One region of the Lelliottia sp. CFBP8978 genome, then DNA from elsewhere that is predicted to be linked to it. Evidence: predicted binding sites of a transcription regulator. Region 1 holds the regulator's gene; the other holds the start of a gene.

The links. Region 1 encodes CRP, which controls carbon source genes, mostly activating them, when cyclic AMP is high. Its sites were predicted from a motif close to ATGTGANNNNNNTCACAT; they were not measured.
Region 2: focA (formate transporter FocA) is a predicted target of CRP. The motif match lies at 3,381-3,398, and genes of this name have one in related genera.

Annotation. Positions count from the first base shown of each region.
Region 1 covers NZ_CM188253.1:4,040,631-4,046,106, reverse strand. Annotated here, with positions in the region: gene SOM82_RS19085 (YccS/YhfK family putative transporter) at 1-1,822, opposite strand, end outside; gene crp (cAMP-activated global transcriptional regulator CRP) at 1,880-2,512, opposite strand; gene SOM82_RS19075 (OsmC family protein) at 2,823-3,227, shown strand; gene SOM82_RS19070 (phosphoribulokinase) at 3,293-4,162, opposite strand; gene SOM82_RS19065 (YheU family protein) at 4,193-4,411, opposite strand; gene SOM82_RS19060 (hydrolase) at 4,408-5,430, opposite strand.
Region 2 covers NZ_CM188253.1:1,548,596-1,554,071, reverse strand. Annotated here, with positions in the region: gene serC (3-phosphoserine/phosphohydroxythreonine transaminase) at 1-296, opposite strand, end outside; gene SOM82_RS07200 (DUF421 domain-containing protein) at 459-1,151, opposite strand; gene ycaO (30S ribosomal protein S12 methylthiotransferase accessory factor YcaO) at 1,290-3,050, shown strand; gene focA (formate transporter FocA) at 3,457-4,314, shown strand; gene pflB (formate C-acetyltransferase) at 4,365-5,476, shown strand, end outside.

The DNA of each region.
Region 1 (5,476 bases):
CCAGGTCCGGCGTCAGCATCGCATGCTCGCGTGCCAGCGTGGTCATGGCATTGATATGCTCGACGATAAACTGGCTATGGGTGACCCACAGCTTCATATCCGCCAGATAATGGGAATTAAAGCCCGGCTCCTGCATCGCCTGATTGAGGGAGTTAAACAGCGCGTTATGGGCCTGATTGACCTTCATGCGCTGATAGGCCAGCGGGGAAGGCTGCGGATCGTCGCTCAGAATAAGGCGAATCGCCTGCTGATCGGCCTCCAGCGCATCGTGCGCATTCTGTCGCAACAGCCCACTCTGCCACTGGGGCCACAGCCAGACCATGCCGCCAAAGGCGATCAGACAGCCAATCAACGTATCCACCAGTCGCGCGACAATATACTGTTCGCCGTTCAGCGTGAGCAATTGCAGGGTATACACCGCCGTGACGGTAAATCCGACCATCGCCCAGCCGTAGTTTTTGCGGATAATCAGATAACCCACGAGGGTGATCACCAGCATTCCTGCCAGGGCGAAGCCGTCCGGTACGTGGAAGTGCAGCGTTATGCCAGCAATCACCAGTCCTGCGACCGTGCCCGCTGCCCGGTGCAGGATCCGCACGCGGGTGGCGCCGTAGCCATTTTGCGTGACAAACAGCACCGTCATTAAAATCCAGTAGGGTTTCGGTAGATGCAGCGCCATGCCCATCAGGCTGGCAATGCTGAGCATTACGCTGATCCGCGCCGCATTGCGCAGGGCCGAGGATTTCAGGGACAAATAGCTTTTTAACGCTGGCAGCAACGGCAGGCGTTTTTGCTTATCGGCCATCAGGTCGCGGGAATAGAGGGGGCGCTGGGTGCGGAGCACGCGCGCGATGCGGCTAAAGTGCCAGGCGCAGAACTGCCCGACCGGATTGTCCGGATGCTGACGTGCGATTTTCTCCAGCGCGCCCAGCTGTTTTTCCATCGTAAAGCGCGTGGGGTAGCGGTGGTACAGAATATCGTCAGCCAGTACCCGCAGGCGCGCGGCGACCGTTTGCGCATTCCAGCGGATCACCGCTTCGGCGTGGCTGCGCTCCACCAGTTTTTGCACCTCGGCAGGATAATGCAGGCTGACGGAAATATGCTCCTGAAGATCCAGCCCGACCTGAAACGTGCGCAGCAGCCGCTTGTATTCATGATTCTTATTGGCGGCCAGCATATGGAGCTGCTGGTAGCACTGGCTAATCAGATCCACCACCTTTTGCTGGCGAGTGAGCAGCGGCGGCAGCGACTTTTCCGGATCGGTATGTTGCGTCAGCAAGGTGTATTTTGCTTCGCAATACTCCGCGAGCTGGACGTACAGCAGGCTCAGGGATTCGCGTAAGGGCTGTTCGCGCCACATCCAGAACCAGAACCAGTTGAACAATCCGTACCACAACGTGCCGAGGGCATAGATCAGCAGCGGCTCCCAGATGGGCATATTTCCGGCAAGGCTAAGGGTGAAAATCGCGGCGATGAGCGATGCGGGCAGCAGGCGCGCATGAAGCGAACTGATCTCCGCGGTGACGCCGAGCGTCATCGCCAGCACGGTTAAAATCAGCGGCAGAGGAATGTCGCGGGCAAGTAAGAGCTGCACGGCGAGGCTGCAACCGGCAAACAAACTGCCGCCAATAATCAGACGTTTGAAAAAGCGCTTATGCGGGGTGTCCAGACCGGCGATGTTACAGCAGGCAGGCACGAGAGAGAACAGCAGACCATGTTGCAGTTGGCCGAGAATCAGACCGACAGCCACGGGGAGACATAACACCAGCGTTTGCCGAAGTGCGTAGTTAACTTCCGGGTGATAAATCAGCCTGCGCCACATGGTTGCCAGAGACAAAAACGGCGTGACACCTTGCGATGGCACGCCGTCTGACCGGAATTAACGCGTTCCGTAAACCACGATAGTTTTACCGTGGGCGGAGATCAGATTCTGATCTTCCAGCATTTTCAGGATACGGCCAACGGTCTCACGAGAACACCCGACGATCTGACCAATTTCCTGACGGGTAATTTTAATTTGCATACCGTCCGGGTGGGTCATGGCGTCAGGCTGTTTCGCCAGGTTCAGCAATGTCTGTGCGATGCGGCCTGTCACGTCCAGGAAGGCAAGGTTACCCACTTTCTCGGAAGTGACCTGCAGGCGGCGAGCCATCTGCGAAGAAAGACGCATCAGAATATCCGGATTCACCTGGATCAACTGACGGAATTTCTTGTAGGAGATTTCGGCGACTTCACACGCGGTTTTTGCACGTACCCAGGCGCTACGTTCCTGGCCTTCTTCAAACAGGCCCAGTTCACCGATGAAATCACCCTGGTTCAGATAAGAAAGGATCATTTCTTTCCCTTCTTCATCCTTAATCAGCACTGCCACCGAGCCTTTGACGATGTAATACAACGTTTCCGCTTTTTCACCCTGGTGAATCAGCGTGCTCTTCGATGGGTACTTATGAATGTGGCAATGAGACAAGAACCATTCGAGAGTCGGGTCTGTTTGCGGTTTGCCAAGCACCATGCGCTGTTATCCTCTGTTATAAGCTGTCACCAGAGTCATAAATCGCATCCTGACTCTGGGGTTGCAATCGAATTCTTCCCCGTACCTGGGAATGCGGCTGTCATTTTGTTTCGCAGCCAGTAATGTTTGATGTCCTCTGCATACATGTGTAACGTCAATGTATTACTGTAGCATCCAGAGTGTTTTAGCATAGCTTTCGCCGCGTGTCTCCTGGTGTCTCGCTTCAGCATGACGCAGGTCGTCTTCCGTTGCGAGAATTGTAACGCGCGCGTAATCTGTTCGGAAAATTGCAACGTCGGAGTTAATGAATATGCAAGCGCGTGTGAAATGGGTTGAAGGTTTAACGTTCCTCGGTGAATCCGCTTCCGGACACCAGATTTTGATGGATGGTAACTCCGGTGATAAAGCGCCAAGCCCGATGGAAGTTGTGCTGATGGCCGCCGGCGGCTGTAGCGCAATCGACGTGGTTTCGATTCTGCAAAAGGGTCGCCATGAGGTGACGGACTGCGAAGTGAAGCTGACCTCCGAGCGTCGCGAAGAGGCCCCGCGCCTGTTCACGCATATCAATTTGCACTTTATCGTGACCGGGAAAGATCTGAAGGATGCGGCGGTTTCCCGCGCGGTCGATCTCTCTGCCGAGAAGTACTGCTCTGTGGCGTTAATGCTGGAAAAAGCGGTGAAAATCACGCATTCGTATGATGTGATCGAAGGCTGACTGATGGGGCATCGTGCGCACCGATGCCCTCATCGTGACCCTCTGCACGGGGAGAGGGAATAGGGTTACTCGATCTTCTTGCCTTCCATCAGTCGCTGCACCAGCGGCATCATAATCAGCTCCATCGCCAGACCCATCTTCCCGCCCGGGACCACCAATGTATTGATGTGGGAAATAAATGAGCCCTGCAGCATCGCCAGCAGCCAGGGGTAATCAATGTCTTCCAGATTGCGGAAGTGGATCACCACAAAACTCTCGTCCAGTGACGGAATGGTTTTTGCTGCGAACGGGTTTGAGGTGTCCACCGTCGGAACGCGCTGGAAGTTGATGTGGGTTCGTGAAAACTGTGGTGTCAGATAGTTGATGTAATCTTCCATTGAGCGCACGACAGAATCCATCACCGCTTCACGGGAATGGCCGCGTTCGCTCATGTCACGGGTCAGCTTCTGGATCCACTCCAGATTGACAATCGGCACCACGCCCACCAGCAGATCAACATGGCGCGCCACGTCATGCTGGGGTGTCACTACGCCGCCATGCAATCCTTCGTAGAACAGGACATCGGTGGGTTCCGGCAGCGGCTGCCACGGCGTAAACGTACCCGGAACCTGGTTCCATGGGACGGCTTCATCGTAGGTATGCAGATACTTGCGCGACTGACCTTTACCGGTGTGGCCGTAATCAATAAAGGTTTGTTCCAGCAGGCCGAAATCGTTCGCATCAGGGCCGAAATAGCTGATGTGCTTCCCTGAATCGCGGGCCTTGCGAATCGCCATATCCATTTCCGGACGGGTATAGCGGTGAAAGCTGTCACCTTCAACTTCGGCAGCATGCAAATTGAGTTGGGCGAAGATCTTGCGAAAAGCGAGGCTGGTGGTGGTGGTTCCCGCACCACTTGAACCCGTAACGGCAATAACCGGATGTCTGGCGGACATAGCAACTCCCTGACTGGAAAGATGGAACAATCAACCGCGAAACTGATTGCGCGGCATGATGTTGACGGTTTCGTGCAGTTCAGACCACACCAGCAACACCTCGCCACTTTGTAGCTGCCGTTTTACATCGGCGACCTTTTGCTCAAGCGAACGTTCATGTTCACCATAATCGGTGCCCTCGCGTAATACAAAGCTTTCAATCAGGCTATCCAGCGTTTCGGGAGCCAGATCCTGCCAGGGAATCATCATTTTTTGCCTTCCAGGTAGGGGGTTAACCAGTCGGGGATCCGCGCTTCCAGCCACATTTTTGGCCGTCGTAATGTGCCGCTGATAAAGCCGACATGGCCGCCATGCTCAGTCAGTTGATACTGTACGTTGGCGGGCAGATGTTCCGGCGCCGGAATGGAGTGATGATCCATAAACGGATCGTCTTTGGCATGGATGATCAGCGTCGGTTTGGTGATCTGATTCAGCAACGGCATGGCGCTACACTGACGATAGTAATCTATCGCGTCGGCAAAGCCGTGGATCTTCGACGTAATCAGATCGTCGAATTCACGCAGACGGCGCATACGCTTCAGCTGTTGCAGGCTAATTGGCAGCGTGTCCGGATAGGCTTTGAGCTTACGCGCCGCATTGGCTTTGAGCAAATTCAGCAGGTAGCGCTGATAGACCCGTGAAAACCCCTTTTCCATATGGTAACTGCACTGCTCAAGCATAAAGGGCGCAGAGACAATCACCGCCGCATCCAGCGGGATATCGTCACTCTCTTTTGCCAGCAGGCAGGCAAGCATGTTGCCCCCCAGCGAATAGCCGACGGCAGCCGTTGGCGCGGGGCCAAAACTGTCGGCCAGCCAGCGTAAAAACCAGGTCCCGTCTTCGGTTTCGCCGGAGTGGTAAATCCGTTTCTGGCGATTGGGCTCGCCGCTGCATCCGCGAAAATGCATCACCACGCCGAGCCAGCCGCGCTGTTTTGTCGCATGGATCAAGCCGTGGGCGTAGGGGCTGTGCAGACTCCCTTCCAGACCATGAAACACCACCAGACGCGGTTTATGCTTCGCCTGTTCAGGATCTTCGCTCCAGGCCAGATCGACAAAATCGCCGTCAGGCAAATCGAGGCGCTGCCAGTGAGGGGTAAACTGCAATCGACGACGAAGCAGCCTCGGCAGCATGGTTTGCAGGTGCGGGTTAGCCACACCGCGCATAGGAACAAATGCAGTGCTTTCGTCACTCGCGATGTCGAAGTCAGATGGGATGATGTGAGTCATAACGATGCGATATTCATTCTTGTCAGCCGTTTACTATACCTGCCGA
Region 2 (5,476 bases), 2.0 Mb from region 1:
GCATCCACGTAATCCGCCGTGGTTTTGTCGCCCAGCAGGTTCAGCGGAATACCCGCAAACTGGCCGCGTCCGCCGCCGTGACAGAACAATACTTTATAGTTAGAGGGGATATTCAGCAGATCGCGAAAATCCTTTTCTGCCTCTTCCGCCACCTGGATAAACTCTTTTCCACGATGGCTAATTTCCATCACCGATGTACCAAGACCTTGCCAGTCGCAAAGCTCTTGCTGAGCCTGTTTAAGCACATCCGTCGGCAGCATTGCCGGACCTGAACTGAAATTGAAGACCTGAGCCATTTACCCTCACCACGCTAAAAGCAATAAGTTATAACTGTGGATATCGGTTTTATCATTCAGTGACACGCGCCGCAATGTCTAAAACTTATGGCCGGAGAAATGTGCCCCCTGTCACACAATACATTCTGCCAGCTCGCTGTCACAAAACCGACAAAATAGCTGTCAGGCGATCCTTTTTGCTCTGCTGACCTTCGTCCATTCTGGATTTGTACATCGCGGACATAATTGATGCTCTCCTGCCTGCATGGCAACAACATGGCTGCAACGAATACAGGCGTACTCTTCAGATTCCGGAACCCGGGTAAAGCGCTTTACGCATTCATCAGGCAGGATACATAGCCCCGGTTTTACATCCTCATCGTCATAATAATAAATGCTGATCTGCCCGTTAGTTTCCATAATGGCCAACCGCACTTGTCCAAGTTGCTCGACGCTGTTAAGCCGAAGCTCCATAAAAAACTCGAACTCGGTCATATTGGCACTACGCACCTTTTCCCAGGCCAGTTGCCCCTCTTCCACAATCACCACCGGCTTGCCTTCCAGCAGATCTTCGAGTTTTTCACTTTTCGACATCAGCCACATCACCAGACGATAAAGGCACGCCAGGGTGATAAAGACGATTAATACCGGAATCATCGGCACGTCATCATAAAAAGCCACGTCGCCCGCCGCAGAGCCCAGAGTAAGGATGATCAGAACCTCAAACAGCGACATCTGACGCACACCGCGCCGTCCGGTTATTTTGAGAAACAGAAAGACCAAAATAAAGGTGTAGAGACTGCGCAACGCCACTTCCCCTAAAAATTCGAGAGGAACTTTATCAAGCGCCATCCGATGGAGATCGAATGCTTTCATTTTTATATGCCTTAACAGTAGGTTAGTGCTCATAAGCATAGCTGAGTCTTTTATTTTCGCTGCAGCCCTCGCGAAGATAGCGCCTGTCACGCAAAACCCGTATCATTGCGCGCTTTACGTACGATAAAAGTGACCGCCATGACTCAAACGTTTATCCCCGGCAAAGACGCCGCTCTGGAAGATTCCATCGCTCGCTTCCAGCAAAAACTGACCGACCTGGGCTTTAATATCGAAGAAGCCTCCTGGCTCAACCCGGTACCCCACGTCTGGTCTGTCCATATTCGTGATACCGACTGCGCGCTGTGCTTTACCAACGGTAAAGGCGCGACTAAAAAAGCGGCTCTGGCTTCTGCGCTGGGCGAGTATTTCGAACGTCTGTCGACTAACTATTTCTTCGCCGATTTTTGGCTGGGCGATACGATTGCAAATGGTCCATTCGTTCACTACCCGAACGAAAAATGGTTCCCGCTGACTGAAGATGATGAATTGCCAGAGGGCATTCTCGATGAGCGCCTGCGCGCGTTCTACGATCCTGATAACGAACTGACCGCGGGCATGCTGGTTGATTTGCAGTCGGGCAACGACGAACGCGGTATTTGCGCTCTGCCATTTACCCGCCAGTCTGACGAAAAAACCGTTTACATCCCGATGAACATTGTCGGTAACTTGTACGTTTCCAACGGTATGTCTGCCGGTAACACCCGCAACGAAGCCCGGGTTCAGGGTCTTTCCGAGGTGTTTGAGCGTCATATTAAAAATCGCATCATTGCGGAATCGATCAGCCTGCCAGAAATTCCGGCCGACGTGCTGGCGCGCTACCCGGGCGTGGTCGAGTCCATCGCCAAACTGGAAGCTGAAGGCTTCCCGATCTTCGCTTATGACGGCTCTCTGGGCGGCAAATACCCGGTTATCTGTGTGGTGCTGTTCAATCCAGCTAACGGTACCTGCTTCGCTTCGTTTGGCGCCCACCCGGACTTTGGCGTGGCGCTGGAGCGTACCGTAACCGAACTGCTGCAAGGCCGTAGCCTGAAAGACCTTGACGTCTTTACTCCGCCAACCTTCGATGACGAAGAAGTGGGTGAGCACACTAATCTGGAAACACACTTTATCGACTCCAGCGGTTTGATCTCATGGGATATGTTCAAACAGGACGCTGATTACCCGTTTGTTGACTGGAACTTCTCTGGCACGACGGAAGAAGAGTTCGCGACGTTGATGGCGATCTTCAAAGCTGAAGATAAAGAAGTTTACATCGCCGATTACGAGCATCTGAGCGTCTACGCTTGCCGTATTATCGTCCCAGGCATGTCTGATATTTACCCTGCAGAAGATCTGTGGCTGGCAAACAACAGTATGGGTAGCCATCTGCGCGAGACGCTGCTGGCGTTGCCAGGTAGTGAGTGGGAAAAAGATGATTATCTGAACCTCATCGCCCAACTGGATGATGAAGGCCATGACGATCTTACCCGCGTGCGTGAGCTGCTGGGTCTGGCGACCGGTAAAGATAATGGCTGGTACACCCTGCGTATCGGCGAACTGAAATCCATGCTGGCGCTGGCGGGTGGCGACCTGGATCAGGCTCTGGCCTGGACGGAATGGACAATCGAATATAATCAGTCAGTCTTCAGCGCAGAGCGGGCGAATTACTATCGCTGCCTGCAAACTCTGCTGCTGCTGTCTCAGGAAGAAGATCGTCAGCCGCTGCAATATCTGAACGCTTTCGTACGGATGTATGGCGCAGAGGCAGTTGAAGCGGCAAGTGCCGCTCTGAGTGGAGAAGCGCCGTTCTATGGTCTTCAGGCTGTGGACAGCGATCTGAAAGCCTTCCCGGCGCATCAGTCACTGCTCAAGGCCTACGAAAAACTGCAGCGCGCTAAAACGGCTCACTGGTCAAAATAAGCGCACATAGCATTACAGATAGTAGGCGTACTTACGCGTCTGGGCTATATTACGGGGCAATTTCATTGCCCCGTTTTATTATTTCGCTGGCAATAAATATTGAATGTAATAATAAAGTTAAATACAGGTAAATATAATTATGTTTACCTGGGCTTTACTGTTACTTTTTAGGGTAATTACTCCATTTTAATTAACTGCTACTGGTGAGGTCCCAGGAAATAATTCAACTCTTTTCACAACTTTTAAAATTTATTTTTATACGGATAATCAAAAACTTACGCCGCAATTGCTGTAAAACCATGCGCTTTGCGGGCCTATAAGCCAGGCGAGATATGATCTATATCAATTTCTCTTCTATAATGCTTTGTTAGTATCTCGTCGCCGACTTAATAAAGAGAGAGTTAGTGTGAAAGCTGACAACCCTTTTGATCTAATACTCCCAGCTGCGATGGCCAAAGTTGCCGAAGAGGCGGGTGTCTATAAAGCAACGAAACACCCGATGACGACGTTCTATCTGGCGATTACCGCTGGTGTGTTCATCTCCATCGCTTTTGTGTTCTACATCACTGCGACTACCGGTACTGCTGCGATGCCTTTTGGTATTGCGAAACTCATTGGTGGTATCTGCTTCTCACTGGGTTTGATTCTGTGCGTCATTTGCGGCGCCGACCTCTTTACCTCGACGGTGCTGATCGTGGTAGCGAAAGCGAGCGGAAGAATCACCTGGGGCCAGCTGGCGCGCAACTGGATTAATGTCTACGTTGGCAACCTGATTGGCTGTTTGCTCTTTGTTCTGCTTATGTGGTTGTCGGGCGAGTATATGACCGCCAACGGTGGCTGGGGCCTGAACGTCCTGCAAACCGCTGACCACAAAATGCATCACACCTTTATCGAAGCTGTTGCTCTTGGCATCCTCGCAAACCTGATGGTCTGCCTGGCGGTCTGGATGAGCTACTCCGGACGCAGCCTGATGGACAAAGCCATGATTATGGTTCTGCCAGTAGCAATGTTCGTCGCCAGCGGCTTTGAGCACAGTATCGCAAACATGTTTATGATCCCAATGGGTATTGTAATCCGCAACTTTGCGAGCCCGGAGTTCTGGACTGCTATCGGTTCAACCCCGGAAAGTTTTTCTCATCTGACCATTATGAATTTCATCACAGATAACCTGATCCCTGTCACCATTGGGAACATTATCGGTGGGGGTCTGCTGGTTGGGTTGACATACTGGGTCATTTACCTGCGTGGCGACAATCATCATTGATGGTTTCTCAGGCAGTAAATAAAAAATCCACTTAAGAAGGTAGGTATCACATGTCCGAGCTTAATGAAAAGTTAGCCACAGCCTGGGAAGGTTTCGCGAAAGGTGACTGGCAGAAAGAAGTCAACGTACGTGACTTCATTCAGAAAAACTATACCCCGTATGAAGGTGACGAATCCTTCCTGGCTGGTGCAACTGACGCAACCACCAAGCTGTGGGACAACGTAATGGAAGGCGTTAAACTGGAAAACCGCACTCATGCGCCAGTTGATTTCGACACTTCCGTTGCTTCTACCATCACTTCTCACGACGCTGGCTACATCAACAAAGCCCTTGAGAAAATCGTTGGTCTGCAGACTGAAAAACCACTGAAACGTGCGATTATTCCGTTCGGTGGCATCAAAATGGTTGAAGGTTCATGCAAAGCGTATGATCGCGAACTGGACCCAATGCTGAAAAAAATCTTCAGCGAATACCGCAAAACTCACAACCAGGGCGTGTTTGACGTTTATACCAAAGACATCCTGAACTGCCGTAAATCTGGTGTACTGACTGGTCTGCCAGATGCCTACGGTCGTGGTCGTATCATCGGTGACTACCGTCGCGTTGCGCTGTACGGTATCGACTTCCTGATGAAAGACAAATACGCTCAGTTCGTCTCTCTGCAGTCCGATCTGGAAAACGGCGTAAACCTGGAAGCGACTATCCGTCTGCGTGAAGAGATCTCTGAACAGTACCGTGCACTGGGTCAGATCAAAGAGATGGCGGCTAAATACGGCTGCGATATCTCTGGTCCTGCTACCAATGCTCAGGAAGCTATTCAGTGGACTTACTTCGGCTACCTGGCTGCTGTTAAGTCTCAGAACGGTGCAGCAATGTCCTTCGGTCGCGTATCCACCTTCCTGGATGCTTACATCGAACGCGACATCAAAGCGGGCAAAATCACCGAGCAAGACGCACAGGAAATGATTGACCACCTGGTCATGAAACTGCGTATGGTTCGCTTCCTGCGTACCCCAGAATATGATGAGCTGTTCTCTGGTGACCCAATCTGGGCAACTGAATCTATCGGTGGTATGGGCGTTGATGGCCGTACTCTGGTAACCAAAAACAGCTTCCGTTTCCTGAACACCCTGTACACCATGGGCCCGTCTCCGGAACCAAA